DNA from 3 places in the Shewanella sp. 10N.286.51.B8 genome. Region 1 is predicted to be linked to each of the others. Evidence: predicted binding sites of a transcription regulator. Region 1 holds the regulator's gene; each other region holds the start of a gene.

What was found. The regulator MetJ, encoded in region 1, represses methionine synthesis genes. The targets are predictions, from matches to a motif close to TAGACGTCTAGACGTCTA.
Region 2: the regulator MetJ is predicted to act here: its motif matches at 1,999-2,016, upstream of AB4160_RS17715 (methylenetetrahydrofolate reductase).
Region 3: the regulator MetJ is predicted to act here: its motif matches at 2,399-2,416, upstream of serA (phosphoglycerate dehydrogenase).

What each region holds. Positions count from the first base shown of each region.
Region 1 is NZ_JBFRKG010000018.1:192,889-203,317, forward strand. It holds gene AB4160_RS08710 (PA3496 family putative envelope integrity protein) at 134-310, shown strand; gene AB4160_RS08715 (sodium:alanine symporter family protein) at 829-2,196, opposite strand; gene AB4160_RS08720 (cysteine-rich CWC family protein) at 2,500-2,757, opposite strand; gene AB4160_RS08725 (c-type cytochrome) at 2,870-3,913, opposite strand; gene AB4160_RS08730 (cytochrome c) at 3,923-4,606, opposite strand; gene AB4160_RS08735 (bifunctional aspartate kinase/homoserine dehydrogenase II) at 4,945-7,338, opposite strand; gene metB (cystathionine gamma-synthase) at 7,401-8,561, opposite strand; gene metJ (met regulon transcriptional regulator MetJ) at 8,769-9,083, shown strand; gene AB4160_RS08750 (sulfite exporter TauE/SafE family protein) at 9,262-10,002, shown strand; gene AB4160_RS08755 (conjugal transfer protein TraF) at 10,064-10,429, opposite strand, start outside.
Region 2 is NZ_JBFRKG010000052.1:20,760-31,188, forward strand. It holds gene AB4160_RS17710 (B12-binding domain-containing protein) at 1-546, opposite strand, end outside; gene AB4160_RS17715 (methylenetetrahydrofolate reductase) at 1,021-1,995, opposite strand; partial or broken gene AB4160_RS17720 (type IV pilin protein) at 2,236-2,373, opposite strand; gene AB4160_RS17725 (TonB-dependent copper receptor) at 2,612-4,645, shown strand; gene AB4160_RS17730 (efflux transporter outer membrane subunit) at 4,913-6,307, shown strand; gene AB4160_RS17735 (efflux RND transporter periplasmic adaptor subunit) at 6,297-7,559, shown strand; gene AB4160_RS17740 (efflux RND transporter permease subunit) at 7,556-10,429, shown strand, end outside.
Region 3 is NZ_JBFRKG010000018.1:88,785-99,213, forward strand. It holds gene AB4160_RS08290 (curlin) at 1-581, shown strand, start outside; gene AB4160_RS08295 (response regulator transcription factor) at 832-1,497, opposite strand; gene AB4160_RS08300 (DUF2238 domain-containing protein) at 1,754-2,350, opposite strand; gene serA (phosphoglycerate dehydrogenase) at 2,502-3,731, shown strand; gene ygfZ (tRNA-modifying protein YgfZ) at 3,894-4,853, shown strand; gene AB4160_RS08315 (ABC transporter ATP-binding protein) at 5,059-5,727, shown strand; gene AB4160_RS08320 (ABC transporter permease) at 5,720-8,263, shown strand; gene AB4160_RS08325 (lipocalin-like domain-containing protein) at 8,263-9,444, shown strand; gene napA (nitrate reductase catalytic subunit NapA) at 9,818-10,429, shown strand, end outside.

The DNA of each region.
Region 1 (10,429 bases):
GCCTAGCAAATTATTGCTCAGCAATAAAGTAGCAATATTGTGCTCACGGTTTCAAGCCGTTCAGGCTGTGATTACCGTTTATGTAAAGCCATTAATTATGCTTTACGAGTACCACCCATGTGAGGATAAAGTGATGGCTAATATTACTGAGACTATCCCAAATGATACTGAAATCGAGGCAATGGTTTCACCAAAAAATCAACGCTCCGCTGAAATTATTGAACGTAAAAGGCAGGTTAAGCGGCGCTTAGATGATTATCTAGAACAAGCTGAATTGCGAAAAAGCTTAGGGGAAGATGACTTCTTTTAACCCAGTTCCTTGTCCGGGCTCATCAGGCCAATAGTTTTTATAAGCTTAAAGCTTCACTTTAAGATTAAGACTTTAATAAGTATGCAAGACCATTGCACTCTAAATAAATTGAACAGGCTGGGTAAATCTTTTTGCCGCAGTCTGTGATAATGAGTGCATTACCGCCCCTTTGTTGGGTTTGCACTTTTAATTCTTTTTTCAGCATGCTGATACTGGGGACACCAACCTCTATTACTTCAGGTTTGTTAGCGCAATAAGTCGTCACCACCTCACCTAGCGGTTCATTGTCATGGTTATACAATTCACTAGGCTGATAGATTTCAACCGTTGAGGCAATCGCTTGATTAGTAATATATTTATCAGCATTGGTTCTTATAGAGATACCATTACAGCCACCGACGAGCCATAAGCAAAAAACTCAATGGAAATATTTGGTTTGAAAGTTTCATCGATAATATTCCTTCTCAGTAAAGGCATACACTCCCCGTGTATGCCTTCATCATTCATCAACAGCGTTATTAGCTCTCTAATGCCTTAGCTTTTTGCTTGGCAAAATACTCGCGGGTTAAACCAAAGACCACAGGACTTAATAGGACTAGCGCAATTAAGTTAGGAATGGCCATCATTGCATTAAGCGTGTCAGCCAACAGCCAAATAAACTCTAATGAACTCACGGCGCCTATGGGTACCACAAGGGTCCATATTAAACGAAATGGTTTTACCGCTTTATCGCCAAGCAAGTATTGAACACACTTCTCACTATAAAAACTCCACCCTAGAATAGTCGTGAAGGCAAACACAGCAAGTGCTACCGCCACAATATAATTACCCATGGGCAGTGCATGTGAAAATGCATATGAAGTTAGTGCTGCGCCGTTCTCACCTGATGTCCAAGCACCGGAAACAATAATCGCTAAACCAGTAATAGAGCACACAATGATGGTATCAATGAATGTACCTAGCATGGCCACTAAGCCTTGCTTTACCGGATCATTGGTTTGCGCTGCAGCGTGAGCAATGGGCGCACTACCTAAGCCCGCTTCATTGGAGAACACACCACGGGCGACACCAAAACGAATCGCAGCCCAAACAGCTGCGCCAGCAAAACCGCCTTGAGCAGCAACTGGGTTAAACGCACTGTGAATAATTAATTCAAATGCTGCAGGAATTTGGTCTGCATATACCACTAAAACAGCTAAACCCGCGGCAATATAAAACAGGGTCATTAACGGCACGAGTTTACCAGCAACTTCTGCAATACGTTTAATACCGCCCATGAGTACTGCACCGACGAGTACCATTAAGACTAAACCAGTAACCCAGCTCGGCACGCCAAAGTTAGCACTCATGGCATCTGCCACTGAGTTAGTTTGCACGGTATTACCGATCCCAAAACCGGCAATAGAGCCCAGTATCGCAAACGCTGTCCCTAACCAGGCCCATTTGCTGCCTAAGCCATTTTTAATGTAATACATCGGTCCACCGACGTGATTGCCATTACTGTCTTTTTCACGATACTTAACTGCCAATACCGCTTCGGCAAATTTGGTCGCCATACCCACTAATGCGGTGCACCACATCCAAAATAATGCCCCTGGCCCACCAATAAAAATAGCGGTAGCCACACCAGCAATATTACCTGTTCCTATGGTGGCTGAGAGCGATGTCATTAGCGCATTAAAAGGACTAATTTCACCTTTATCAGTGCTATCACTGTCGGTTGCTCGACCCGACCACAGCAGTTTAAAACCAGTGCCTAATTTTAGGATTGGCATTAATTTTAATCCGATAGATAAAAATAATCCCACTCCTAAAATCATCACCAACATGGGTACGCCCCAAACGATGCTGTTTACTGCATTAATAAATGCCGTTAATCCTTCCATTGAAAACCTCATAATGAGTTAAATATTTATAGTTATTATTAATCGTTATCACTAAACGTTATTTTTACGGTTACTGCGTTCACACTACTAATACATCAGTGCGTGAATTTCAGATTACCTTCATTGGCACTAAATTGGAAACATCGGTACGATTCAAACCGAACAAATCAGCAAATAACAGTTTTTTATCAGCCAATTAAATTAATTTAATTATAAAAAAAGCGCTAACTAAATTAGCGCTTAAATCTTATTGAACCATTACAACCTAGCCTAAACACCCTGAATAAGCAGTCATTAAGGCCTTCACTGGGACAGTTTTTGATAGCAGCTTTGACAGACGCAGGCTTTGCCCTTTAACTCTGTGCGCAGCTTGTCACTGATCACAGCTTTAGCTGAAGCGCTTAAACACCAGCAGTCTTCAATCGGTTTACCCGCACTAACCGCGCATTGATTAACCTGCTGGCAAACGGGGCACGCTAATGGCTCAAAAATCGCGTCTTGTGCCTCAGATACTAATGGTTCATTTGCTTGGTTTGGTGAGTATATTTCTACATCTTTCATCTGGTTCACTTTGTTTCGTTAACTGGTTTAATTTCCATAAAATGCTTTATGAGATAAGGCTATGCCTTAACGATTGTAGCTTAAAAGCATAAGCTTGAAACTGGTTAAAGTCCTACTTATTAACAGGAAAATTTGGATAAGCTTCGGCGCCTAAAACATTACCAAGCTGCTGCTTGCCATAAAAACCATCATGTTGATGATAACTTTTTTGGGTTTGTGGCAGGTCTCCTTTAAAACGCGGATCTTGCGGCCTTTCATGGGCATTAACAAAAGCTGCCACATCCCAAGCCTGCTGCACTGTTAGCTGAATACTTTTACCCAGCGGCATATTCTCATAGATAAAATTAGCTGCAGTGTTCACTCTATGCATCCCTGCGCCCCAGTTGTAGCTTTGCGGCCCCCATAATGGCGGTAAAGCGCTCACATTAGCCATTTTAATGCCTTGACCATCAACGCCATGACAAGCCTGACAATGGGTTTGATAAACTATTTCGCCTCGCTCAGTTGAATAAGCTTGTTCTGGCGCTTCTAACTTGGGAAAACCTCGGCCAGCAAGTGAAGTTAAGGCTTTTTGATCCCATTTAGCTTTCACTGCAGCTGGAATTGGGAACTCTTCTCTATTGCCACCTTTTACCAGTTCTACATCACTCAACTCTGCTACTTTGCTATCGAGATTAAATTGACTCAGTAAACCGCTCATGGCTAGCCAATAAGAATAAGCTGAGATAGCCACAAGTTCCTTACTGCCTGATGCGGGGGCTGTACCATTCATTGAATAAGTAAAGCAACCTTGAATCCGTTCCTGGTAGCTATTCACTTTGTCATTTTTCTTTCGATAAGCGGGATAAGCCATATAGGCAGCCCATAGCGGTGAAGCATTGGCTTTATTACCTGCGTTCATATGACAATTAACGCAATTAAGCTCATTGCCGACATATTTATCTCTTAATTGCTGAGTATTAACAAATATCTGATAGCCCAAACGTACTTTGTCGCCAAACTCACCCTCTGGAATAGCTGATAAATCGCTAGGTTGCAGATACTGCGCTGCGGGATCTTTTGCTATAGCGGGGATCTGAGCTTGCCTATCGGGTAATTCTGCAGCGCTAACTGAACTGATAAACACACCTGCGACTAAATAATTAAACAGTTTCATGGTATGTCCTTATTTTTGTGCCAAAGGCTGTTGAGCAGCAGCATTTTGAACCAGAGGTTTTAAAGCTGAAAAGTACGCTGACAATGCGTCAATTTCATCAGCAGTCAGCTTAGCGGCAATATTAGCCATCATATTATCGACATCACCTTTTCTAGTACCATTTTGCCAAGCCAATAGTTGGTTTTTTAAATAGCTAGGTTCTTGGCCTGCAAGTCGAGGGAAGTTGGCTGCGCCAATGCCTGAAGGTCCATGACAGCTAGTACAGGCAGGTATATCGCGGCCCCAATCTCCCTGATAAGCCAATTTTTCCGCCGTATCAGTTATCTCAACCTTGTCACCGCGGTATTGCAATGGGATCTCAGCTACTGTTTTAGCGGCAAAGAAATCAGCAACGACTTGGATAGCATCACCTTGTACTGTCGCAGCCATCGCCGACATTGTGGGACTTTGTCGATTACCCATTTGAAAATTAACCAGCTGCGAGGCGATATACTCACTGGATAAACCCGCCAACCTAGGCCCTATAACACCTAAACCCTCACCATTAACACCATGGCAAGTTAAACAAACTTGCGCCTGTGTGGGTACGGTTTGCAATAACTCTTTGGGAGATTGAGCAGGAATATCGGCAATAGCCAAGTTACGACTTGCCCCTATTGCTATTATCGTGATGACTTGTAAAAGGAATTTCATATACCGCCCTCTCCTTGGATGATGTTTAGCTACTGGAATAATAAATGTAGTCCATCAGATCCACTTTATGTGACTTAATTGAATACTCTCCACCAAAGAAAAAGTAACCCAAATACGCTTACCAAAGAACAGACAGCGAATATTTGCAGGCTAAAGACTGATAATGAAAAGGTCGTTGTCGATTAATCATCAGCAAATCAACTGGGAGTGAAGTTAACTCTGAGCTTATGCTTTTAGCGCTATTTTATGACAATAAAAAAGGCCTATTCCGTTAGGGAATAGGCCTTTAAAGTTAATCTTTCAACCAAGTTAATCGTCGTTTAACTCACGCTTAAGGATCACTCCTGCAGTAAATCCTTACAGATTTGTACTAAGTCAGACTGCACAGCTGCTGCGGTAACTTCTCGGCCAGCACCTGGGCCGCGAATAATTAACGGATTGCCCTGATAAAAAGTGCTGCGGATGACAAACACATTATCTCCAGGGGTTAAACTGGCATAGGGATGGTTCGAGTCGACCCATTGAATGCCTACTTCAGCATGCATTTTGCCATCGACTTTATCTAAAGATGCCACATACCTTAAGACTTTATTTTGCTCAAAGGCTGCACTATATTGCTGCAACATAAACTCATCTAACTCGCCAATGCGCGCTAAAAAGTCATCTAACGACAAGTCGGCTAATTCAGCTGGCACTAATGAATTTAATTCAATGGCATCAAGCTCAATCTCAAAGCCAATTTCACGGGCCAGAATAAGTAACTTTCGCTGCATATCTCGGCCAGATAAATCATCTCGAGGATCTGGCTCTGTAATGCCTAATCCGCGGGCTTCAACCACGAGTTCAGAAAAAGATTTTTGCCCATCGTAATGCTCAAACAGCCAACATAAAGTACCTGAAAAAATACCGCCAACAGCTTCGATATTGTCGCCACTATTGCGTAAATCGTTTAGGGCATGCTGTACTGGTAAGCCAGCGCCGCAACTGGCATTGTAACGCCAAAATAAACGCCGGTTACTTAGCTGCTGCTTAAGCTCACGGTAAAAAGGTAACGGCCCTGAGCCTGCAAGTTTATTGGCGCTCACCATATGAATCCCTCGAGCGAAAAACTCTGGGTATTGTAAGGTTAAGCTGGCGCTAGCACTGATATCCAAGGCCACCAGCTCATCGCAGTCGAGCAGCTCAAGCTGCTCAAATAAACTAGGGTAGTCCCATGTTGTTGCTGTGGTATCAAAGTCATCTTGCCAGTTATTGGCATCTATTCCTTGCTGGCAAATGAGCGCCTCTTTTGAACTCACTAAACCCACAAGTTGCACATTGGCTTCTAGTTCACGGTTAAGCATGGTGGATGAGCGCTGAAATAAATCAATCCAGGCTTCACCAATATTACCGACCCCAAGCAATAATACCCCAATACGCAATCGCGGGCCTGCGCAGCGTCGGTGTACTTTTTGGGTGAGTAAATTAACCTGAGATTTAGGCACTAAGGTCACTAAACTCAAACCATCTTGATACAGGGGTTTGGCATCGCGACTTAATAATCGGGCAAAGCTGCGGCGGTAGTGCTCTGCATCAGCACTAACCAAAGCGACTAAACCTAAATCAGTATGAGCATGGATATCGCTAATTAATAGCTCATGACTATGTAGCTCCAGTAACGCTTGTACCTGCTTTTGGTTTTCAGCAGTGAATGCCAGTTCAACTTTATGATGGGCAGAGCACCAATATGCTAGCGGCGCAATACCGGCTTGCTCAAGTAATTTGAGTGTGGTTTGAATTAGCGCTTGCTGCTTAAAGCGAAACAGCACCACTTCATTTAAACTGGTAACCACTGGAGCGCTAGCTGACGAACTTTGGGGCGCAATAAGGGTAAAGTCAGTATGTGATGCGTAACTTGAGCGCACCGCGAGACTAACATTAGTATCAAATAAGGGCTGTAAAGTTCGGCTGTGCAGTACTGGCGAGCCGAGTTTAGCTAAACGATCGGCTTCAGCAAGTGACATGCTTTCAAGTAATTTGGCATCATTAATTTTATTCGGATCAGCGTTAAATACCCCTTCAACATCGGTCCAAATAGTCACTCGTTCAATGTCCGCTAAGCTGGCAATTAAGGTGGCGCTGTAATCTGAGCCATTGCGGCCAAGTAATAATGTATCCCCTTTACTGTTGGCGCAGATAAAGCCGGTGATCACTAAGCGTGTATTTGGATTAGCATCCAGCAGCTTTTGGACTTTTTCGCGGGACTCATCAAGACGAATATTCGGCACAGGCCCTTCATCAGCCACCAGCAGTGAGCAGGCATCAATATTCGCGGCAGCAACGCCAGACTCTCTTAATAAGGCTGCCATTAATCGTGCTGACCAACGCTCACCAAAGCTTAATACATGATTGAGCTGAAATTCATTGCGCTCTTCAAGGGACAATAAACTGACTAATTGCGATTTATCGGTTGATAGGCGCTCACGTAAATCGCGCGCTTGTTCGTTTGAGAGAAGTTGCTCAATCAGGTTTTGCTGATAGCTCACCAGTACTTGTAGCTCTTCTTGCCACAAGTCACCGTTTTCTCTTAAGGAGAGTAATTTATATAAAAAGTTAGTACTTTTACCCGCAGCTGAAACAACGACTAAATCATCACTGTTGCCATGAGTCAGTAAAATATGGGCAACGCGGCGATAGCAATCTGCATCAGCAAGACTTGAACCACCAAATTTATGTAAATGACTGCGGGCCATTTTTCACTCCTTAAACAACATATACCAGCCTGACTACATGAATATAGCCAAGGGAGATTAACTTAAAGCGCAGCGACAGCAGCTAAGCCTACTTCAATATCGGCAACCAAGTCTTCAGCATCTTCAATCCCGACAGATAGTCGCAGTAAAGTATCTTTAATGCCAGCTTCATACCGTGCTGCAGGCGCCATTGCTCTATGGGTCATGGTTGCAGGTACGGCAACTAAGCTTTCCACTCCGCCTAAGCTTTCAGCAACACTGAAAATAGACAGTGCATTTAAAAAGGCGACCACTTCTGCTTCACCACCTTTAAGTTCGAAACTTAACATAGCGCCGAAGCCTTGTTGTTGCTTAGCTGCAATATCGTGACCTGGGTGGTCTTTTAAGCCTGGATAATACACTTTTTCGACAAGATTGCTGGCCTGAAGTACGTCAATAACTTGCTCAGCATTTTTTTGATGCTCGCGAATACGTACAGCTAAAGTACGAATGCCACGTAAGGTTAGGTAACTATCAAAAGCCGAGCCTGTTAGCCCTAAGGTGTTTGACCACCAGTGTAGTAACTCACCCAGTTCAGGGTCTTTTGCCACCACAGCGCCACCTACAACGTCACTATGACCATTGATATATTTGGTGGTGGAATGCATGACGATATCAGCGCCTAGCTCTAATGGCTGTTGCAAAATTGGCGATAAAAAGGTGTTATCAACCACAACTAAGGCATCGACTTTATGGCTTTGCTCAGCAATAGCTTTGATATCAACAACACGTAATAATGGGTTTGACGGCGTTTCTAACCACACCATTTTAGGTTTCTGAGCAATCGCATCACTGAGTGCTTGCTCATCTGTTTGATCAATCACCAGTAATTTAAATTGGCCTTTGTTGGCAAGATTTGTGAACAAACGGTAACTACCGCCATAACAATCGTGAGGCACAATCAGTAAATCATCGGGGCCTAATAAACTAGTGACCAAGGTAATCGCAGCCATACCGGTACAAGTAACCACCCCAGTAGCGCCATGTTCAAGTTTGGCAATGGCTTCACCTAACACGCAGCGCGTCGGGTTTCCTGAACGACTATAATCAAACTCTCTAGGGTTTTTATGGCCATCAAAAGAATAGTTTGTTGATAGATAAATCGGCGGGACTACAGCGCCGTATTGGGTATCTGACTCGATACCTTGGCGTACTGCTAGCGTAGCTGCGCGATGTTTGCTCATTGTAAACTCCTAAAGAATACACACTAAAGAGATGTCTAGATGGCTAAATGTACCTAAGCTAAGTCACATCGTCAATACAAATCAGCCGTTTAGACGTCTAAACATAAAGAAATCTATTTCCATTCGTTATAGAATAACCGCAATAATTTGACTGTTATTATTTAGCGGTTAAAATCTGCCACGAATCTATCGTATAAAGGTGAGTTAATGACTGAATGGAATGGCGACTATATCAGCCCATATGCCGAACATGGCAAAAAAAATGAACAAGTTAAAAAAATCACGGTATCCATACCTTTAAAAGTTTTAAAAGTATTGACTGATGAACGTACCCGCCGCCAGGTTAATAACTTACGTCATGCAACCAATAGTGAACTACTGTGTGAAGCATTTTTGCATGCCTACACTGGACAACCACTGCCAAATGACGGTGACTTATCAAAAGAAGGGCCTGATAGCATCCCATCTGAAGCAAAAGCTTTGATGGATGCCATGGGAATTGAGTGGGAAGATCTTGATTAAGTCAAGCTAGCGACTAGCGCTGAAGTACTTGCGCTAAAGTACTTGCGCTAAAGTACTTGCGCTAAAGTACTTGCGCTAAAGCATAAGCCTGCTCAATTAATCAAACACTGCTCGTCATTTAACGCATCGAGCTCTCAAGCTGAGAGTGAGTTGCAGTATTGCGCCTAAAGAGTCGACAATGGAATTTATCGATCCGCAGACCTTGATGCTTGCATCGGTTATCATTTTTCTAGGCGCATTAACCCAAGGCCTTATCGGTTTTGGGCTTGCGGTTGTTGCCAGTCCACTTCTCTATATCATCGACCCACAATTAGTCCCAGCCCCTGTGATTATGATGGGTTTTTCCATCGCCTTATTGACCTTATTGCGTGAACGTACTCAACTGGAGTTTAATGGGCTGCAATATGCGCTGCTGGGGCGAATACCTGGTGGCTTTATGGGCGCAGGTTTATTACTGTTTGCCCCCCAAGCAGTACTGGGGTTAGCCATTGCCTTTATTGTCGGCGCAGCGGTGTTGCTGAGTATTTTTAAGATCACAGCGCCAGTAAATCGGCTTTCGCTATTTATTGCAGGTGTCTTGTCGGGGGTATTTGGAAATATTGCCGCCATTGGTGGGCCACCATTAGCGATTTTATTAGCCGGTAAAGATGCGCCGAAGTTTAGAGCCGCGCTATCGATCTTTTTTGTTTTCAGCTCAATGATCGCACTGATTATTTTAATGCTTGCAGGCTTAGTGGAAGAAAAGCATCTGTGGTTGTCATTGATGCTATTGCCATCTGTCATACTCGGAAATATTGCCGCAGGAAAGCTAACCAATAAGGTTGATAAAAATAAGACTCGCATCGCCACTATGGTGTTATGTAGCTTAAGTGCATTATTGCTAACCCTTAAGTCGTTAATTGAATTATCAGCAGGCTAGTCGATCATCTTTTTGTGGCAGATATAAATGCAACAATGATGACAGCTAAAAATGATAACGCTTAAAAGTGATAAGAAGTTTGCAGCACAGCGCCAATGGCATCATCACCATAGCTGCCGCTCATATCCAGCTTAAAGGCTTGGCCGATGGCAAAGCCGGTGCCGAAAGAGTAAATATCTACGCTATTATCTTTTAAGTCATGGCGGTAGCCCATGCGTAAAAACAGCCAGTCAGTGGCTTTAACTTCACCGCCCACTCGCCAATACTGCACCGCATCAAACTCGCTAAAACGGCTTTGCTCCACCAGATCAATATCCGTGGTTAAGGTGACTCTGGACCAATCATAAGCAGCTCCCACTGTGACTAACGGCTCAATTTGGTATTCAAATGTCCGTCCTTGAGCTTCAACTGTGGTTATTTTTTTACT
Region 2 (10,429 bases), on a different contig from region 1:
AAAACGCTCAAAGTCTTCCCATGTAGTGACTTTATTGAATGCATAGCTGTAGGCGTTACGGTGATCACCTGTAATAATATAGTGGAGAAAGGGGTTATCCATTGCAATAAACTCTTCTTCTCGGTTGCCTTTTATTAGGCTACAGCACTCATCATGGGCCCTAAGCATCCAATCGTATATTTGCACTAATTGTGCAGCCTCAATTGGTGGAATTGTCTTTAAAATCAATTGCTGCCATTTTTCTAGTTCTTCTTTAAAGTAGAGAAATGGCACCCCTTGAGAATGATAAGCCTGATAGACCCAGGGAAGTGCTTTCACTAAAGCGGTTCCATCACGGGATTCAATAACCTGGGAGATAAACCCAAGGTGGTTGCGGTGATTATTGATTAATAAGTCCAGCGAATTGCCATTTAAAAAACGACTTTGCTCGGGCTTTGAAATCCAGCGATTAATTTCTACCAGCATTTCTTCACCGAATTGACAATATGCATTAATGGCATTGTCAGTCACTGTGGCAAGTAGTGTATTGAGTTTTTGGCTATCCATAGTTAGTCCTCAATTGAACAGATACAAATTGAACTTATGCGCGAGGTTAAAAGTCGACAAAACCTAATGCTATTATAGTCATAATAAAGCTCATTGCTGGTTTTTTTTGAAGCAAAAGTAGTAAAAAATTAGGCAAGTTTAAGTGATGACTGTGCCTTTGTTTGAAATGCGTTGATGAGATAACTGAGGGCCTTTAGCGCTGTTGGTTAATGCTTCGACTTAGCAAGCACCTTGCTGACTTATAGGCTAACACTTGACCTTTAACCATTACTGCTAATTTACAGTTATCCCCCCATATTTAATTCAACAATAACTGATATTATTGGTTTTTTTCAATATTTAATTGTGGTTTATGTGATTTTTTAGAGTCAATATAAGCGCTTATGGCTAAGCCATTTGTTACTGGCGCTTGACGCTGAAAGCTTGCCTTATGGCGGCTATTAACACCATAGGGCAAGATTTTATCGCTGAGGACTATTTATTTAGCACAAATTGATCAATTTGATTTTGGGCTAAGGCTTGATCCATGGTGCCCTTTAGCAGTTTGTACATCAAAATCGAGGCATCAATCTCAGTTTTACGGTTAGTTAAACTTTCAATATTCAGCCCTAATGGGATATTAAGCGGTATAACAGCAGCCAAAATTTGCAGCAGGTTACTGTGATTAATCTTAATTGACTCATACAGAGGATCTTCTGCCGACAAAATACGCTGGCTGGTAGCTTCGGGTACCGACACACCTAACCAGTTGATAAACTCCAGAGTTTTAGCACTGCCGCAAGGTGAAAATGTCAGGATGATGCGATTAGGCTTGATATTGTTTAACGCACATTCTTTGGCGTAGCTGGTTAACATATCAATGGTTGCTTGGGCGTTATACACCGCCTGAGTGATGTAGTATTCACAGCCTTGGTTTGATTTACCTAACAGGCGAATATGTTCATTTTTTTTACTTAAATGGCGCTCTGCAATGGCCACGCCACCCAGGTAGAACGCTTGAGAGTGCGCCGCTAATACGCGGTAAGCGTCATTTAATGGTAATGAACTTGCAACCTGAGTCGATGGCGATCCCACTAATACCAAGTCTCTGACATTATTTTGATACCAAGCGCGGGACAACCACTCACTAAAGCCCTGTTCATCAAGACCGGCAACGCTCTTATAAGCAATAACTGGCTTGCCTGACTTTTGATTGATTAGCTGAGCGTAAGTACCAGAATCATGAGTGGCTTTAAAGGGAAAAGGCCTTGGGGTATCAATGCGGCTGGTTTCATCCTGAATATCGTAGATGATCAAACCATCAAAGTTTATCTCATCAAGGCGAGCTAACAATTTATCAGCGATAATACTGACCGATTCAAAATCAGTATCGATTTTTGGTGGGGTTGTACCAATAAAATAGATCCCACGGTGATGATCGGATGAACGCTGTTTTAATGATTTTTTCATGTTTAGCCGTCTAGATGGATGTTATCTCCATTGTGTCTTAAATTTTGACCCTTGTTAAGGCCGAAAAAGGGTATTTTTTGAAATAATTAATAACCACTTAAATTAGTCGGCGATAAGTTTTAACTCAGATGATTTTATCTGTCTGTGGGTTTGAATATAGAGCAAGCAGAGTCACATTTTCCCTATTAGTTGTGGTTAATGTACTTGGCTGAGGAGGTGACTTTATTGAGTTATCGCTGCGCCGTTTAATGCCGCAATTCTGGCATCGGTTGATAAATTGATGAATTTAGGTGCGGCAGTAACCGCTAGAATGGCAAGAATAATGATAACGACTACGAGCTCAATTAAGGTAAAACCCTTATTATGGTTAAGCGCCATGGCTCAAAAATCCATTTATTCAGTTTATTATTTGGCAGCGATGTTATTTCAAATGGGCTGCTACCCCTACTTATCTACTTGAATAAAAGGTTTTTTATTTATAAGAGTTTAGTATTTTTGACCTCCCTTTAATTAGCCTGTGACATAGTGTCGCAGTTTGTTGGTTTTAAGTTGAAACCTGTTCTGGTTAATTTATAAATGTCCGCACAAATATTATAGGTTTGTCATAGGACTGTTTATGTACCGCTCTAAATTGATGATTTCTATCGCTGTCGCTTTAGGTTTTTTACCCACTTCCTTCGTTCAAGCCACTGAGGCTAATCCCACAGACACTCAGGCTGTTGAAACCACCCAAGAAAAAAAACACAAGCAGCACTGCGATAATAAAAGCTGTGATGACTACCTTGTGGTGACTGGGGAGTTAATGCGCGATCCTGCCAAAGTTGTCACCGATCCCAAAAAGCCCAGATTACCGCTGCCCGCTTATGACGGTGCAGGTTACTTAAAAACCATCCCCGGTTTTAGTATCGCCAGAAAAGGCGGCGCAGGTGGCGACCCTTCTTTAAGAGGCATGGGCGGTTCACGCATCAGTATTGTTGATGATGGCCAGCATGTTTATGGCACCTGTGGCGGACGTATGGATCCGCCAACAGCTTATATTTATCCAGAAGCCTATGATGCCATTACAGTGATTAAAGGCCCACAAACAGTAAAATATGGCCCAGTAGGTTCCGCAGGGACGGTATTATTTGAAAAAGATCGCCATAGCTTTAGTGAGAAAAGCCTTGAAGGTCGCGCCAGCGTAACCGGTGGCAGTTTTGGCCGTGAAGATTACTTAGTCGAAATAAAAGCAGGTACTGAAACCCATTACATTGATTTTGATGCTAATAAGTCTAAAAGCGATCATTATCAAGACGGTGATGGTACCACCATTCAATCCCTTTATGACCGTAATAATTACAATTTTGCTTTAGGTTGGACCCCCGACGAGTCAACCGTGGTTGAGCTTGCTTATGGCAGCTCAAGCGGTGAGGCTGAGTACGCTGACAGAACCAATAAAGCTCGTGTGATCGATAATGAAAATGTCACCTTTCTGCTGCAAAAGGATGTTGATTTTTACTGGCTGAATAATATTGATTTTCAGTTATATAGTAATGAAAACGATCACGTTATGGATCAGTTTGACCGCGGCGTAAATGCAGGCACTAATGTCAGACGAAAAACCGCAGGTGGTCATTTATGGTTTGATATTTCAGCCAATGAAAAATGGGAAACCATTGTCGGGCTTGACTATATGGACAGTAAGCACAAAGGACGCAGCATCAATCAAGCTGAAGATAATGGCCTAGATGATTTATTAGCAAAACCCTTTATGCAGGACATGGCTTATATCAATACCGGCTTATTTGTTGAATCAAGTTATCAGCTTAACCAAGGTAAAATCTTGACGGGGCTAAGAATGGATCAATGGCAAACCAGTTTATATGTGGCCCAGCAAGGCAGCCGTGATGATGACTTATTCAGTGGCTTTGTTCGCTACGAGTTTGAGACTGATAAAAGCCAATATTATATTGGCGGCGGCCATGCCCAACGTATTCCTGACTATTGGGAGTTCATGAAGGCAGACAATAATGATTTGTCACTTAAGGCATTTGATTTAGATGCTGAAAAAACCACCCAGCTTGATGTTGGCTGGATTTATCAAGACGATATTGAAATATCCACGGCGTTTTATTACGGCAAAGTGGCAGACTACATCTTAATTGATGCTAATACTGCCAAGACCGCAGCTTACAATATTGATGCAACGATTTGGGGCGGCGAATTAGGCCTGCTATATCCATTTACTGATCAATGGTCGGCGCAAACCACCGTCAGTTATAGCCATGGTGAGAATGACACTGACAATACACCACTAGGGCAAATATCCCCTTTAGAGGGTCGTATTTCAGTGAATTATGAAGCTGAAAATTGGACCGCTGGGTTATTTTGGCGGATGGTTGCGGCGCAAGATAGAGTCGCAATTGGTCAAGGTAATATCTCAGGACAAGATCTGGCTGAAAGCAGTGGTTTTGGCACATTGGCCATCAATGGCTCTTGGAAGCATGATGATATTTTAGTGAGTTTTGGTATTGAGAACTTATTTGATATTACCTATGCCGAACATGTTAGTCGCTCTGGAGCGGGTAATGACATTCCTGGTAGTTCACCACTATTTCAAGTTAATGAGCCGGGTCGAACCGCTTGGGTAAAACTTGATTACAATTTTTAATAAAAACCGGCAGGCTTGTTACATTTAATAAGCCTGCATCATTGCCCACTTTGGGTGAAACCTCTGCTTTAATGCCTGATACAGCCGCCGACAAACTTGTCCCTAGCTACAATACATTGCTTTTATTCACATAACCTATGTAAAGCTATGCAAAGTTACCCTTTGGCAGTTTTCTTTATAAAGTGATCTAATTAAAATCAATCACGTAACATCTAAATAATATTAAATCATATTAAATAATAATAAACGAAAATGGATTTCCAGTTAATGAAAACACGCTATACGCTAGTGGCGGTTGCAACTTCGCTATTCATTTTATCTGCCTGCAGCAGTTCATCCTATCTTGACGAGTCTTTGGTTAAACCTGAGCTGCCTGCGTCGTGGCATACCGACGCCAAATCATTAAAAGACAATCAAAGTTGGGTAACACCAATCGCTACCGATCAGTTATTAGAACTTATCAGTATTGGCCTGAACACCAACCAGCAGTTAATTCAGTTAGCTCTTGAAGTCGAGGTTAACAAGCAGCAGCTTAATGTCAGTGATGCCAGCTTTTGGCCAGAGTTAAGCTTATCGGCTAATAGTGCTAGAGGGGGAAATAGTGATGCAACGTCTAGCTCCAATAGTCTTAGTCTTGATGTTAGCTATGAGCTAGATATTTGGGGCAAGTTATCCGATAGCGCTAAAGCCTCAAAACTGAATTTACTCACTGCTGAGGCCAATTATCAGCAAGCAAGGGATGCACTGGTTGCTGATGTGGTGATTGCCTACTACAAGGTAGTGACCTCAACAGAGCTCGTTAAGCTATTTGAGCGTCGCACCGAAAATGCCAAACTTAATTTTGACATCATTGAGTCGGGTTACCTGCAAGGGTTAAACACCGCGCTGGATGTGTATTTAACTCAAAATGAGTTTCACAGTGAAAACTCAAACCTGTTGGCACAGCGCAGTCAGCGCAATAAAGATATTAGAACCTTAGAGCGCTTATTAGGCGGCTATCCAGCAGGTAAATTACTGATAGATGAAACACTGCCGCTATTGCCACAAGGGATTAAAATTGGCGTCCCCAGCGAGCTCGTTAAACGTAAACCACAACTGCAAGCCGCTTGGTATCAGTTGCTCGCTCAAGATGCCGTCGTGGCCTTTACTCAAAAGCAGCGTTATCCAGCCTTACGTTTAGGGGCTGATATTGGCACCGCCAGTAATGATATTGCTAACTTATTAAGTGGTGATTACAGTTCATGGTCAGTATTTGCCGGTATTACCGCACCGATTTTTAACGCCGGTCGCTTAAAGTCACAAACCGAGCAGCAAAAGCTGAAATTAAAGCAGCAAGAGCAGCAGTATTTAAATACTTTGTTTAGTGCCTTTGAGCTAGTTGAAAACAACCTTGATCTTGATGCCAGTTTGCAGCAGCAATATCGCTCAACTTTACAAGCGCAAGACAATGCCCTCCAAGCTGAAACCCTATCATTTGAGCAATACCAAATCGGCCTTGTCAGCTATACCACAGTACTGGATGCCCAAAATCGTGCCTTTGTGGCCCAAAGTTCGGTTATCAGCTTAAAAAACCAAATCATTGCCAACCGTATCGGATTACACCTTGCTTTAGGTGGCGATTTAGATGCCAGTGTGACAGAAGAAGAAAAATATGATGAATAAGAAATACCTGATCCCAGTAAGCATTGTTGCGGTTGCGGTTGCCACTATTATGGTGATTACCTCAAACCCACCTACCACTAAGCGTGGCAAACCGATGGCTGTAGCTGCCATGTCGGTTGAAACTCAGGTGCTTAAGCCACAAGATTATCAAATTCAGGTGAGCAGTTTTGGGGTGGTAAAACCGCGCACCCAAAGCTCGTTAGTGACGCAGGCTTCAGGTCAAATTCTATCTATTAGCCCCAACTTTCGTGAAGGTGGTTTTTTTGAAACTGGCGAAGTGTTAGTTGAGCTTGATGATAGAGATTATCAAGCTGAAGTTAAAATTGCTGAAGCTGGGTTAATGTTGGCTAGGCAACAATTATTAGAAGAACAAGCACGTACTAATCAAGCCTTAGCAGATTGGCAGCGCCTGAGTAATGGCCGCGAGCCGACATCGCTGGTGTTGCGTGAGCCGCAATTAGCTGCAGCGCGAGCGGCAATGCTATCTAACCAAGCGAAACTTGAACAAGCCAACTTGGCCTTGGAACGTACCCAAGTTGTTGCCCCCTTTTCTGGGCGAATTTTAGAAAAACATGTTGATGTAGGCCGGGTGGTTTCGACCAATAGTCAGCTGGCAACGATTTACGCCACCGATTATGTGGAAATACGTTTACCAATCAATAACAGTGATTTAGCACTGGTAGAACTACCTGAGCAAGGTAAGTCTGTGGTGGCTAAAGTGAGTTTTGAGTCTGACTTAATAGGCCTGCAAAAATGGGAAGGGCAGTTGATTCGCACCGAAGGTGCAATCGATAGTAACTCGCAGCAGTTGTATGTGGTGGCGCAAATTGATGATCCATTTGATTATCAAGCTAATCAGCAAATGCCACTGAAAATTGGTCAATACCTGACAGCCAATATTGCCGGTAAAAAGCTGAGCCAAGCGATCGTAATCCCGACTAAAGCAATCTATCAAGGTAGCTATGTGTATGTGGTTAATGATGGCAAGTTATTACGCAGAGAAGTGACCATTAGATGGCAAAACAGCCAAGATTCGGTAGTTAGAACAGGTTTGAAAAGTGGCGATGAACTGGTTATTACCTCCCTTGGACAAGTGAGTTCAGGCACCCCTGTCACTGTTGTTGGCGCAACGAATAAAGTTAAACCACAGCGAGGCCCAAGAGGTGAGGGCAGAGCCGATGGCAAGTCTCGCAGTAAGCCTGATGGCGAGCGTAAAACCAAACCTGCTAGTAAAGAGGAGTCACAGCCATGATTGCTTGGTTTGCTAAAAATCACGTAGCGGCCAATTTATTAATGTTGTTGCTGCTGGTATTAGGTTTAGGTTCACTGTCAACGCAGATCCCACTTGAAGTGTTTCCGACAGTTGAGTCTGAAAGGATCTCTGTTCGAGTATCGCTTCGTGGCGCGACCCCTGAAGATGTTGAAAAGGGGGTAACAATTCGTATTGAAGAGGCGGTGCAAGACCTTGAAGGTATAGAAAAAATCACTTCTAGCTCTTCAGAGGCATCATCGCAGGTCACCATTGAAGTTGACAGTGGTTACGACCCCCGAGAAATGCTAGCGGACATTAAAAGCCGCGTCGATGCCATTAACACCTTTCCGGTTGATGCCGAAAAACCTGTCATTGCCCTTGCCCAGCGTAAGCGTGAAGTCATCGCAGTAACGGTAACCGGCAAATATAGCGAAAAAGAAACCATCGAGTTTGCTGAAGTGGTGCGCGATGAATTGTTGCGCCTAGAGGGTGTCACCCAACTAGATTTAAGCGGGGTGCGTAACTATGAAGTGTCATTAGCCTTATCGCAAAACAAATTACGCCAGTACAACTTAACTCTGAGTGAAGTATCACGGGCGATTAATGCCTCTAGTACTGATATCTCTGCGGGTAATTTAAAAACTCAGGGTGGCGACATTTTACTGCGCTCTAAAGGCCAAGCTTATTACAAAGATGAGTTTGCCAATATTGCCATTAAATCTGCCGCTGACGGCACCATTATTCGTTTAGGCGATATTGCAAATGTGGTTGATGGCTTTGAAGAAACCCCTGTAAGAACTCGCTTTAATGGTCAACAAGCAGCATTTATCGATGTGTATCGTATTGGTCAGCAAAGCGCGATTGATGTGGCTGATAAAGTGAAAGACTACATTGATTCTCGTCAGGCAACCTTGCCTGAAGGCTATGGCCTTAGCTATTGGGATGACGATTCTGAAATCGTTAAAAACCGTATTGCTACCCTAACAGGCAGTGCGCTGCAGGGCGGCATACTTGTGTTGCTATTACTGACATTGTTTTTACGTCCATCAATTGCCATATGGGTATTTATTGGTATTCCAGTTTCGTTTATGGGCGCATTCATTGTGATGCCATTTTTTGATGTGTCGTTAAACGTCATCAGCCTGTTTGGTTTTATCTTGGTATTGGGGATTGTGGTCGATGACGCCATTGTCACTGGCGAGAATATTTACACCCACCTTAAGACTGCGCCCAATGGCGAGCAAGCGGCGATTCTTGGTACCCAAGAAGTGGCCGCGCCAGTGACCTTTGGCATCTTAACCACAGTGACCGCTTTCTTACCTATGTTGTTTATCGAAGGCACTCGCGGGGCGATATTTGGTCAAATTGCGATAGTGGTGATCCCAGTATTATTGTTTTCGTTAATCGAATCTAAGTTTGTGCTACCCGCTCACCTTAAATATATTAAGATGCGCAGCGAGAAGGAAAATTATAATAAGTTTGAGATTTTTCAGCAAAAGTTTGCTGATGGATTTGAACGAGCAATCATTCAGTTCTATCAACCATTTTTACGCATAGCGCTAAAGCATAAAACCGCCACCTTGAGCTTATTTCTCAGTGTGTTGTTAGTGATAGCGGCACTGTTGGCCACGGGGTGGACTAAGTTTACCTTCTTCCCGCGCATTCCCAGTGAAACCGTCAGGCTTAACTTGACCATGCCAGCGGGTACCCCATTTGAAGTGACCAATGGCCATATCATTAGCATTGCTGCAAAAGCGGAGGCGCTGCAAGAAAAGTATCGTGATGAAGAAACCGGTGAAAGCGTGATCATCAATATTTTGGCCACAACGGGTGGTCGCGGCGGTAGCTCAAATGCAGGTGGGGTTCGTTTTGAAATAACCCCAGCAGAGAAGCGTGAATCAGATATTACCTCTAGGCAACTATTAACTGAATGGCGTAAAAGTGTTGGTGAAATTCCTGGGGCTGAGTCAGTGACTTACCGCGCTGAAATTGGCCGAAGCTCTGATCCTATTGATGTGCAGCTCAGTGCAAACTCCCTTGATACCTTACGTGAGATTGCCGATCAGGTTAAACAGCATTTAAAAACTTACCCGACAGTATTTGATATTGCCGACAGTTTATCTAACGGTAAAGAAGAGCTGCTAATTGAGTTAACCGAGCAAGGTAAAGCGCTAGGGCTCACTCGACAGGAAGTATCAAGTCAAATAAGAAGCTTTTATTTTGGCTCAGAAGTGCAGCGCATCCAGCGTGGCCGTGATGATGTGCGAGTAATGCTGCGCTTGCCGCTAGATGAACGTCAGTCATTAGATGACCTTAAAAAGGTCCTGATTACCACCAGTCAGGGCGCGCAAGTGCCGCTTGGTCATGTGGCTAAAATGACCTCAGGTAAGAGCCCATCAAGTATTCAACGCATCGATCGTTATCGGGTGTTAAATGTCACTGCCGACGTGGATAAAGACAATACCAATATGACTGTGCTACAAGCAGATCTTAAGGTGTACCTTGATGGTTTAGTGCAGCAATACCCTGGAGTAAGGCACTCACTTGAAGGCGAAGCTCGTGAACAGCGAGACAGCTTTGGGTCGTTGCAATGGGGCTTAGTGTTTGTGTTGTTTATGATTTATAGCCTACTCGCAATTCCGTTTAAGTCTTACATTCAGCCATTAATTGTGATGAGCGTGATCCCCTTTGGCTTAATTGGCGCAGTACTAGGTCATTGGTTAATGGGCTCGCCACTGACCATTTTCAGTATATTGGGGATGTTGGCGCTAGTGGGCGTTGTGGTCAATGACTCTTTAGTGCTGGTGGACTTTATTAACAAAAAACGCGCCGATGGTATGCCATTAGCGGAGGCGGTATTAACGGCGGGT
Region 3 (10,429 bases), 100 kb from region 1:
ACCAAGTGGGCGGCGCTAATATTGCTATTTTAAATGGCTCGCTTAACGATATTGAAGTCGTACAAACTGGTGATGCCAATTTAACTGAGTTTATTGTTTATGGTGATGAGAATGTTATATCTGTAGATCAAAGTGGTGCAGATAACTACACTGCTTTTGTAGCTGATGGCTTCTATAATGAGGTCACTATCACTTCCTCAGGTGAACTTAACTTTGCATATGCAGAAACCGTTGGAGATAACAATACAGTTGATATGAGCCAAACAGGCAATGATAACGAAGCCGTTATTTCAAATGTCGGTTCAAATCAGACTGTTGATATCAGCCAAGAAGGTGATTTTAACTTAACTGATATAGTCGCCTTTGGTGATGACCACTCAATTACCGTTTCTCAGCTAGGCGACGGTAACTGGGTTGGTGGAGATGATGGTTACTTTGCAATTGATGGTACTATGAATACATTAAATGTAACCCAAATTGGTAATGATAATACGGTTACAGGCATGCAAATTGGCACTAATGATATTGCCACTGTAGTCCAAACCGGAAACTTTAATTCTGCAGCAATTTACCAGAATTAATTTATAGAAAATTTTCTTACTGAATATAGGGAGCACATTGCTCCCTATATATTTACTTTAATATCTCCTCCACTGGCAAAGCTTATTGTTTTCATTACGTTAAGCTAATTCTGTGCAATTTTATGACATAAGCTCATAAATTAATTTTACACGATGAAATAATTGCCGAAACAAACAAAAAAACCAGTTACAACTAGCAACTGGCTTAATAACATCTCTAAATTATTTTAAAGCGGGTAAATAACCTAAGTTAAGCGAACTCAAAATGGGCTTGATAAGTTTGTGCCCAACGCAGTAACTCGACCCGATTGCGAGATTGGGTTTTCCTAAAGATGGAAGAGATATGTGCCTTTACCGTGTGCTCACTAATGCAAAGCCTGTGGGCTATTTCTTTATTCCTTGCACCGCTTGAAACTAGTTGAATGATGGTTCTTTCACGATTAGTGAGCATTTGCAGCATTGCGATAGTATCTGGGGGGATTTCTGTATTAGCATCAAGTTTTTGTACTAGTCGGCGGAAAATTTTGCTAATTAGCGGTCGATCATACCAAAGCTCATCAGCTACCATTTTACGTAACCCGGTCAACATTAAATCCATACGTTGGTCGGCATAAAGTAAGCCTCTTACACCTAACAATAGTGCAGACTCCTGATCTAACGAGCCCCGTTCAACTTGATATAAAGCGACAGGGACATGATTAACTAGCCGTGATACCAACAGCGGAATGCCTTTGCTATCCAGCGCGGCCCCCTTTTGGGCGATCAAATAGAAACAATTAGTATTATGTTCTACTTCAAGTTCACTAGGGTGTTTCACTACCCTGGTTTTTAACCCTATCGACTCAGCTAAAATAGCCAAGTTGCAAGGCGCTGCAACCTGGTGTAAGAAGACTAATTCATCAATATTCGAATTCATCACTTTTCTCCCTGAAAAGTATTCTGTATCTCTCGGCTATACGAGTTTCTTCCTGAAACATTGATAACATAATAACAACATAATGCAATAATAGTACATTTTAACTAGCCCATAAGGCATTTTAACTAGTCTATAAAGTATTTCTGCAATACTTAAGTACTCATTAATAGATTAAGTGCTCGCAAACCAAGCCGTTACCAAAAATAAAACAAGTAAAAATAAACTTAACAGTCACAAGATCTATAAATGTAGCTGATTAAAGTGATGCTAACTGCTTATTATGTACCTTTGTGAGCAAGACTAATGCACTAATACCACCTATAAGTGCCATAAACATATCTGACTGTGTATCCCACACATAGCCTTGAGTGCCTAAAAACGCCTCCGCATTCTCACCTGTTGCAGCTGCAACCCACCACTCAATAAGTTCGTAAAAAGCAGAAAATGCCAATACAAAACAAACTGATAGAAACTGACACCAATAGCCCGGTTGTAAGACGTGATTTCTTAGCATCACCTCTCTTGCCAGTATGACCGGAATAAACCCCTGAGCAAGATGGCCGATTTTGTCATAATTATTACGTTCGCTACCCATCACATCAGCCAACCAATCAAACAGTGGTACTTCGGCATAGGTATATTTAGCTCCGACCATGAGCACGCAGCAATGTAACAAAATCAATAAGTAAGCTAAGGGTGTTAGGGGGAATTTATTACGGGTAAAAAATAAGATGGGTAAGGCGATTAATGCTGGCAGTGCTTCTAACCACCAAGTAAACATATCTTTAGGTGAACTCACCGACCAAACGAGCACGACAGCAAAAATAACCACCCATATAACTTTCTTATTCACTATACATTCCCTTTAGATGATATTGTTCTAAACCAAGATCACAGTCTTTAGCCATCTAGCCCTCTACAATGGCAATAAATAATGCTATTTTGGTTGCGCATTAATGTCAGCATAACATAAGCATAACTATTGATAAGAGGGTACCCACACCATGGCAAAACACTCGCTTGACAAGGATAAGATTAAAATCCTGCTGTTGGAGGGCGTCCACCAAACTGCAGTCGATGTACTTAAGCGTGCAGGTTATACCAATATTGAATATCACAAAGCTTCCCTTCCTGAAGACCAGTTGCTGCGCTCAATTAAAGATGCTCACTTTGTCGGCCTGCGCTCGCGCACCCAATTAACCGCTGAAGTGTTGAACCATGCTGAAAAACTAGTCGCGATTGGCTGTTTCTGTATTGGTACTAACCAAGTTGATATTGCCGCTGCTGAGAAGTTAGGCGTACCCGTTTTTAATGCGCCATTCTCAAACACTCGCAGTGTTGCTGAGCTAGTGTTAGGTGAGATCATCATGCTGATGCGCGGTATTCCTCAGCGTAACGCCCTTGCCCACCGTGGCGGTTGGTTAAAAAGTGCCAATGGTAGCTATGAAGTGCGCGGTAAAACCTTAGGGGTCATTGGTTACGGCCATATAGGTACTCAGCTGGGTATTTTGGCTGAAACCCTCGGTATGCGGGTGGTATTTTTCGATATTGAAGACAAGTTGCCACTGGGTAATGCCAGCCAAATCCATTCAATGGAAACACTATTGAATGAAGCAGACGTTATCAGCTTGCATGTACCAGAAACTACGCAAACTAAAAATATGATTGGTGCGACAGAGTTTGAACAAATGCGTTCAAAAAGCTTTTTTATCAATGCATCACGGGGCACTGTGGTTGATATTGATGCGCTTTCTGATGCCCTAAAGTCAGGCCATATTGCAGGCGCTGCAATTGATGTATTCCCAGTTGAGCCTAAGTCAAATGATGACGAATTTATTAGCCCACTACGTGGACAAGATAACGTCATTATTACCCCGCATATTGGTGGTAGTACTGCTGAAGCTCAAGAAAATATCGGTATTGAAGTCGCGGGTAAGCTGGCTAAATATTCTGATAATGGCTCAACTGTGTCTGCGGTTAACTTCCCTGAAGTGTCATTGCCACAACATAAAGGCACCTCGCGCTTATTGCATGTTCACCACAACCGTCCAGGTGTGTTGATTAAAATTAACCAAGCGTTTTCAGAAAAAGGCATTAACATTGCTGCGCAATATCTACAAACGACTGCAGATATTGGTTACGTGGTCATGGAAGTCAATTCAAACCAAGCCGAACAAGCGCTGGGCGAGTTAAAAGCAATTGAAGGTACTATTCGTACCCGCGTATTGTTTTAATTCAAGCTAAGTCGGTGAACGATTTAACCTTAGGCTTATCTCGCAGTTAAATTGTGAATTAAAGCTATCTTCAATTAATTGAAGATAGCTTTTTCTTTTGAGCCTCACTGAATTCCGTTACACTCAAAGCTTATCTTTGTTGCTCACCTTAGGGATCATTTTATGACACTCGCAACCACACAGCCAAACTGGGATTACTTAACTTCAACGCCCGACTTACTGGTTTCAAACTTAAGCCACTTAGGTTTAATTGAAGTGACCGGTGAGCAAGGTAAAACCTTTATTCACGGCCAAGTCACTACCGATATCGTATCGCTGACAGAAACTCAGTGGCGCTGGGGCGCCCATTGCGATCCTAAGGGTAAGATGATTGCTAGCTTTAGAACCTACACAATTGCTGAAAGCCTTTTTATTTTAATGCCAGCATCAGTATTACCGCTAAGTTTGGCCTCATGGCAGAAATATGCGGTGTTCAGTAAAGCGGAATTAACTGATGTCACTGCTAAGCAAGTTATTTTAGGCTTTGCTGGTACGAAGGCTGCAGAGTTTATTGAGCAGCAATTTGGACGGATTGAACATGAAGTTACTCACGCTGAAGGCGCTATTATTTTAAAAGATGCTGAGCGCTTCATAGTGATTACATCAGCTGAAAAAGCGCAGCAATTAGTCACAGCTTCAAATCAACCACTATCTAGCCACCAAGCTTGGCAAGCATTAGAAATTCAAGCCGGTTACGCCAATATTGACGACAACCACAGCAGTGAGTTTGTACCACAAATGTGTAATATACAGGCGGTAAACGGTATTAGTTTTGAAAAAGGCTGCTACATGGGCCAAGAAACCATTGCCAGAATGAAGTACCGCGGTGGTAATAAACGCGCCCTGTATATTCTATCCGGTAGTGCCTCTGAAACTGTCAGCAGTGAAACTCAAATTGAAATTGCCTCAGAAGATGGCTTTCTTCGAGCGGGTAAAGTTATCGAAGCGGTTGAATTTAATGGCCAAGTGCTATTAACCGCAGTATTGGCTAACGATACGCCAAATGATGCAAAACTAAGAGTAAAAAATGACAACCAAAGTGAGCTAGTGGTGAAGCCGCTACCTTATTCGTTAGAAGATTAACTTAAACGGTTATATGGGTTAAAGCCAACAAAGGCTGCTAACCGTAACATTAAATAAAGGCTGATGGATGAGGTTACTTCTCATTCTTCAGCCTTTTTTATTATTTCAAAATCAACATATAAACGGGTTATTTCAATGAAAAGTCGATCTAAGTAATTTTATTTGTCGTATGATGATGTAATTACAAGTAATACCAGAGACGCTAATGACAGCAGTGATCACCCAACTATCGCAAGTATCCAAAGGCTTTAACGATGGCGATAGACTCCATCAGGTGCTTAACTGTGTCGATTTATCCCTGCATCGTGGTGATACCATTGCGCTAACCGGCCCCAGCGGCACGGGCAAAAGCACCCTACTTAATATCATTGCCGGTTTTGAGAAAATTGATTCTGGTCTGTTACAACTCATGAACCAACAAGCAGCGCAGTGGCAAGATAGTCAATGGAGCCAGTTTAGGCGCGCCCAACTTGGTATTGTCTTCCAACAATTCAACTTACTCACCCCGCTTAATGTTATCGATAATATCCGTTTTGTATTACAGCTTAATAATCAAAAGTGGAGTGATTGGGGCGATGAGCTTATTACGCAGCTTGGGATTAGTGACATTTTAACAAGACCTGTTGAAACCTTATCGGGTGGTCAGCAGCAACGCGTTGCCATTGCCAGAGCGTTAATCCACAAACCGGCATTATTACTAGCAGACGAGCCAACCGGTAATTTAGATGAAGCTGCAGGTCAGCAAGTAATGGAGCTAATGTGCCAGCTTACCATGGCTGCAAATACCACGGTGTTGATGGTAACCCACAGTGAAACCTGTGCGGGCTATATGAAACGCAGATGGCATTTAGAAAAAGGCCATATTCATGAGTAATCAGGCTCAAGACATCACTGTCAAACAATGGCTGTTGTCACTAAAAATCTTCTTTGCCCACTACCGCCATTCGCCATTACAAGCTGGTGCCATTCTTCTCGGTATCCTCCTCGCAGTCACCTTGCTAATAGGCGTCAAGTCTACCAATGAAAATGCAGTAAGAAGTTACAGCGAAGCCACCGAACTATTAAGTCAACGGGCAAGCTTGTTGATCACCCCAGCCGCAGGGCAACAACTCATTAATGAGCAGGTCTATTTCCGATTGCGTCAAAGCGGGATCAGTAATGCTTTAGCTGTGATTAATGGCCTTGCAGTCGACGATAAAGGGCGGCGCTGGCAAATTCAAGGCAGCGATTTATTTGCTGCAGTTAACTTACAAAACCATTCATCTGAAGCTCAAACGAATACCAACAGCAAAACGCCCATTAATATTCCACTGGATAAGCTATTAGCAGGCAGCAATGTGTTGTTAATGAGCCAATCCCTAGCGGATAACATAGCAAAAGACGGGTGGTTTTATTTACAAAACCCACAAGATAAAGCCGCTAACACTATCAAGCTCGAAGTGATCAGTGTCGATGATGATTATGGCTTAGGTAATGCCATTGTCGCTGATATCTCTTTAGCGCAAATCCTATTAGACCAACCCAATAAGCTGTCTTATATTGCTTTGTTTGATCCTGCTGAGCCACTGATTGAGCAAATCAATAGTCAAAATCTATTACAGCAACAGGCGAGTATTACAGAACAAGATCAAGGCCAGGCGCTACAAGAGCTTACCCGTAGTTTTCACTTAAACCTTAACGCCATGAGTATGCTGGCTTTTGTGGTAGGGCTATTTATCGCTTATAACGGCGTGCGCTACAGTTTGATGAAGCGGCAAAAATTATTAGTACAATTACTGCAATTAGGGATTAATAAGCATAATGTGATGCTAGCACTGGTCGCTGAGCTCATTGTGCTGGTGATCATTGGTGCAAGCTTAGGCTTTATTCTGGGGCTGCAACTCAGCGTCTGGCTACAACCTATGGTCGCCATGACACTAGAGCAGCTTTATGGCGCTCGGCTAATGCCCGGCAACTGGCAATGGCAGTGGTTTGCCCAAGCCATAGTGTTAACCTTGTTTGCCGGTTTACTCGCCTGCCTGCCACTGTATCGACAATTAACGCAACAACCCCTCGCCCGAGCTGGCACCAAACATAATCAAGCAAGCAGTTTGCTGGTCACCCAACGCTGGTTGTTTGCCATCGCGATAGTGGCATTAACCATTTGCGCTGCACTGTTTCCGTTTACTGAGCAATATCAATTTAGCCTCGCACTGATGGGGATTGTTATTGTCGCTATCCCACTATTGCTGCCATTAACACTGCATTATGTCAGTAGTAGTTTGGCTAAGTATTTTCCGGCAGGATTATGGCAATACATGATGGCAGAAACCAAAGAGTTAATCGGGCCGTTATCGTTAGCCATGATGGCGATGCTATTGGCGCTAACCGCGAACATTTCGATGAATACCCTAGTGGGCAGTTTTGAAGTCACCTTAAAAACCTGGCTTGAAAGCCGCCTTCATGCAGATTTATACATGCGCCCGTCAAGCGAAAACATCACTGATATTGCGTCTTTCTTAGAGAAGCAGCCTAAGGTCACTGGTATATATTCACAGTGGACAGTAAATAGCAGTTATCAAAATATGCCCGTTGAACTTGTGAGTCGCGATTTGTATTCAACTAAGATTGTCAGTTCGCTAAAACAGCAATCAGATGACTTCTGGGCTGAATTTACTCAGGGTAATCAGTTGATGATAAGTGAGCCCATTGCGATTAAATACAAGTTACAAATTGGCGATAGCTTTACATTGCCAATCATGTCAGCAAAAACGAATCAACACCCCGTGACCATTGGCGCTATCTTCTTTGATTATGGTAACCCTAAGGGTCAGGTCGTAATTGGTAATACACTATGGCAACAATTACAATTGCCCAAGCAAGCTAAAAGTATCGCTGCCAGCTATGATGGCGATATAAACGAGCTTGAACAATCACTCGTTAATAGCAAGCTAATTTCAACAGCGCAAATGTATAACCAAGCCAAAATTAAGCAGCAAGCCATAGCCATGTTTAAGCAAACCTTTTCTATCACCATGGTGCTCAATAGCCTCACCTTAATGGTGGCTGCCATTGGATTATTCAGTGCATGCTTAATGCTAACCCAAGCCAGACAAGCACCACTAGCCAAACTATATGCCCTTGGGGTGAGCAAAGCACGCTTGCGCTTTATGATGTTCATTCAAATGCAGTTTATTGTATTACTCACCTGTTTAGTGGCGCTGCCAACAGGTGCTGTACTGGGTTACTTACTGATCAACAAAGTCACTTTACAAGCCTTTGGTTGGAGTATTGCCATGCTATGGGATTGGCAAGCTTATGCCCGAGTGGTGTTAATTGCGCTGTCTACCAGCGCCGTTGCCATCGCGATCCCACTTTACTGGCAAACCCGTAAATCACTGATTCATAACCTTCAGCAAGAGGCTTTATAATGTATAACGCCCCGATAACCAGCGCCATCAAAAAGCGACAGATTGACCCAGTGCTAAAGCTACGACAGTCAGCTTTTATCGCAATATGGTTACTGTTAGCTTGTCTGAGCCAAATGGGTTGTCAGCCTAATTCAACAGCAGAGTCAGATAACAAAGCCAGTATGGGCAGCCTATTAACGCAAGACGCTGACAGCCTTGAGCAATACGCCAAAGTACTGCCAGATCATCAACTCAATTTCCCGCAAGATCATTTAAGCCATGATAAATTTAGGCAAGAGTGGTGGTATTTAACGGCCAATATGACCACTGAGGCGGGTGAAGAGCTAGGGCTTCAATGGACTCAATTCAGAATTGCGTTGTCTGCTGCTGATACTGCCGCGCCAAACAACTGGGCTACTAATCAAATGTTTATGTCACACGCTGCATTAACCTCAGCATCCAAGCATCAAGCCAAAGAGAAATGGTCTCGCGCCCATCCACAACTGGCTCATGTTAGCTCTAACCCTCTCACCATCGTGTTAGATGACTGGCAGTGGCGCAGTGAAACAAATGCGTTATTTCCGGCAAATTTAACGGTTAACACTGAAACATTTGGCTACCAATTATCATTAACCAGTAACGCGCCAATGAACCTACAAGGCGATAACGGCTACAGTATTAAAAGCCCTAACGGCGAAGTTGCTTCTTACTATTACAGCCAGCCTTTTATTGATTTAACAGGTTCTATTAACCGTGATGGTAAAACTGAAATAGTCACAGGAAAGGCTTGGCTTGATAGGGAGTGGAGCTCGCAATTCCTTACTAAAAGCCAGCAAGGCTGGGACTGGTTTTCTATTCGCTTAGATGATGGCTCTGCGCTAATGCTTTTTCAACTAAGAAACAGTAATAGTGAGGCCTTTTTTAGTGCCCGCAGAATGTTTTTCGACGGTAACGGCAGAAATATTAATAGTAAGTCACACCCAAACGACATAAAAGTTACCCCGCTTAGCTGGCAACAAACTGACAGTGGTCGCTATCCAATTAGTTGGCAGGTTAGCATTACTAGCGAAGATATTGATGTCACCGTTAAAGCACTTAACCCCAACAGTGATATGCCACTGACAATCTCTTATTGGGAAGGCCCGATCAGCGTATCAGGCAGTCATTCTGGTAATGGATATATGGAGCTAACGGGCTATTAGCACCATTGATGTTCAAAGTTAATTTTGCCTCTTCCTCGCTTTTTAAAGCCTATAGAAGCTTCTACTTCTATAGGACGGATTTATCTATATCTGTCCTATACTTTTACCATTAACTATCAATAATCCGTAAGAATTAAATTTACATTTGCTAATTAAGTAATTGAGCAAATTGAAAAATGTGCTTTAGATCACACTTACTAGTGTGATCTACAGCAATAAACAGCCCGTATACTCAGTCTGGGGTATACCCATGAAAAATGCGCGGTTTAGACTCAATGATAGTTAAGTTTTTTGTTAATAAAAACCTTGGTAAATAAAAACAAAGATAGTTTTAAAAATACTGTCTACATACATTTAAGAGTGAGGAAACACCATGAGCATAAGCCGTCGCGAGTTTCTAAAAGCCAATGCAGCTACCGCAGCCGCTTCGGCAGTTGGACTTGCTTTACCAATAAAAATGGTTCAAGCAGAAGAGCAGTCTGCAGAAATAAAATGGGACAAAGCCCCTTGTCGTTTCTGTGGTGTGGGTTGTAGTGTTTTAGTGGGTACCAAAGGTGGCAAAGTTGTTGCGACTCAGGGCGACCCAGAAAGCCCAGTCAACAAAGGTCTTAACTGTGTTAAGGGCTACTTCCTCTCTAAAATTATGTACGGCAAAGACCGCCTTACGTCGCCATTATTAAGAATGAAAGATGGCAAGTATGACAAAGAAGGTGAATTTACCCCAGTAAGCTGGGATGTTGCCCTTGATACCATGGCTGACAAGTGGAAAGCCAGTATTGCCAAAAAAGGCCCTACATCGGTAGGTATGTTTGGCTCGGGCCAATGGACTATCTGGGAAGGCTACGCGGCATCTAAATTACACAAAGCGGGCTTCCTTACCAACAACATCGATCCTAATGCCCGTCACTGTATGGCATCTGCGGTAGGTGGATTCATGCGTACCTTTGGTATTGATGAGCCAATGGGTAGCTATGATGACTTCGAA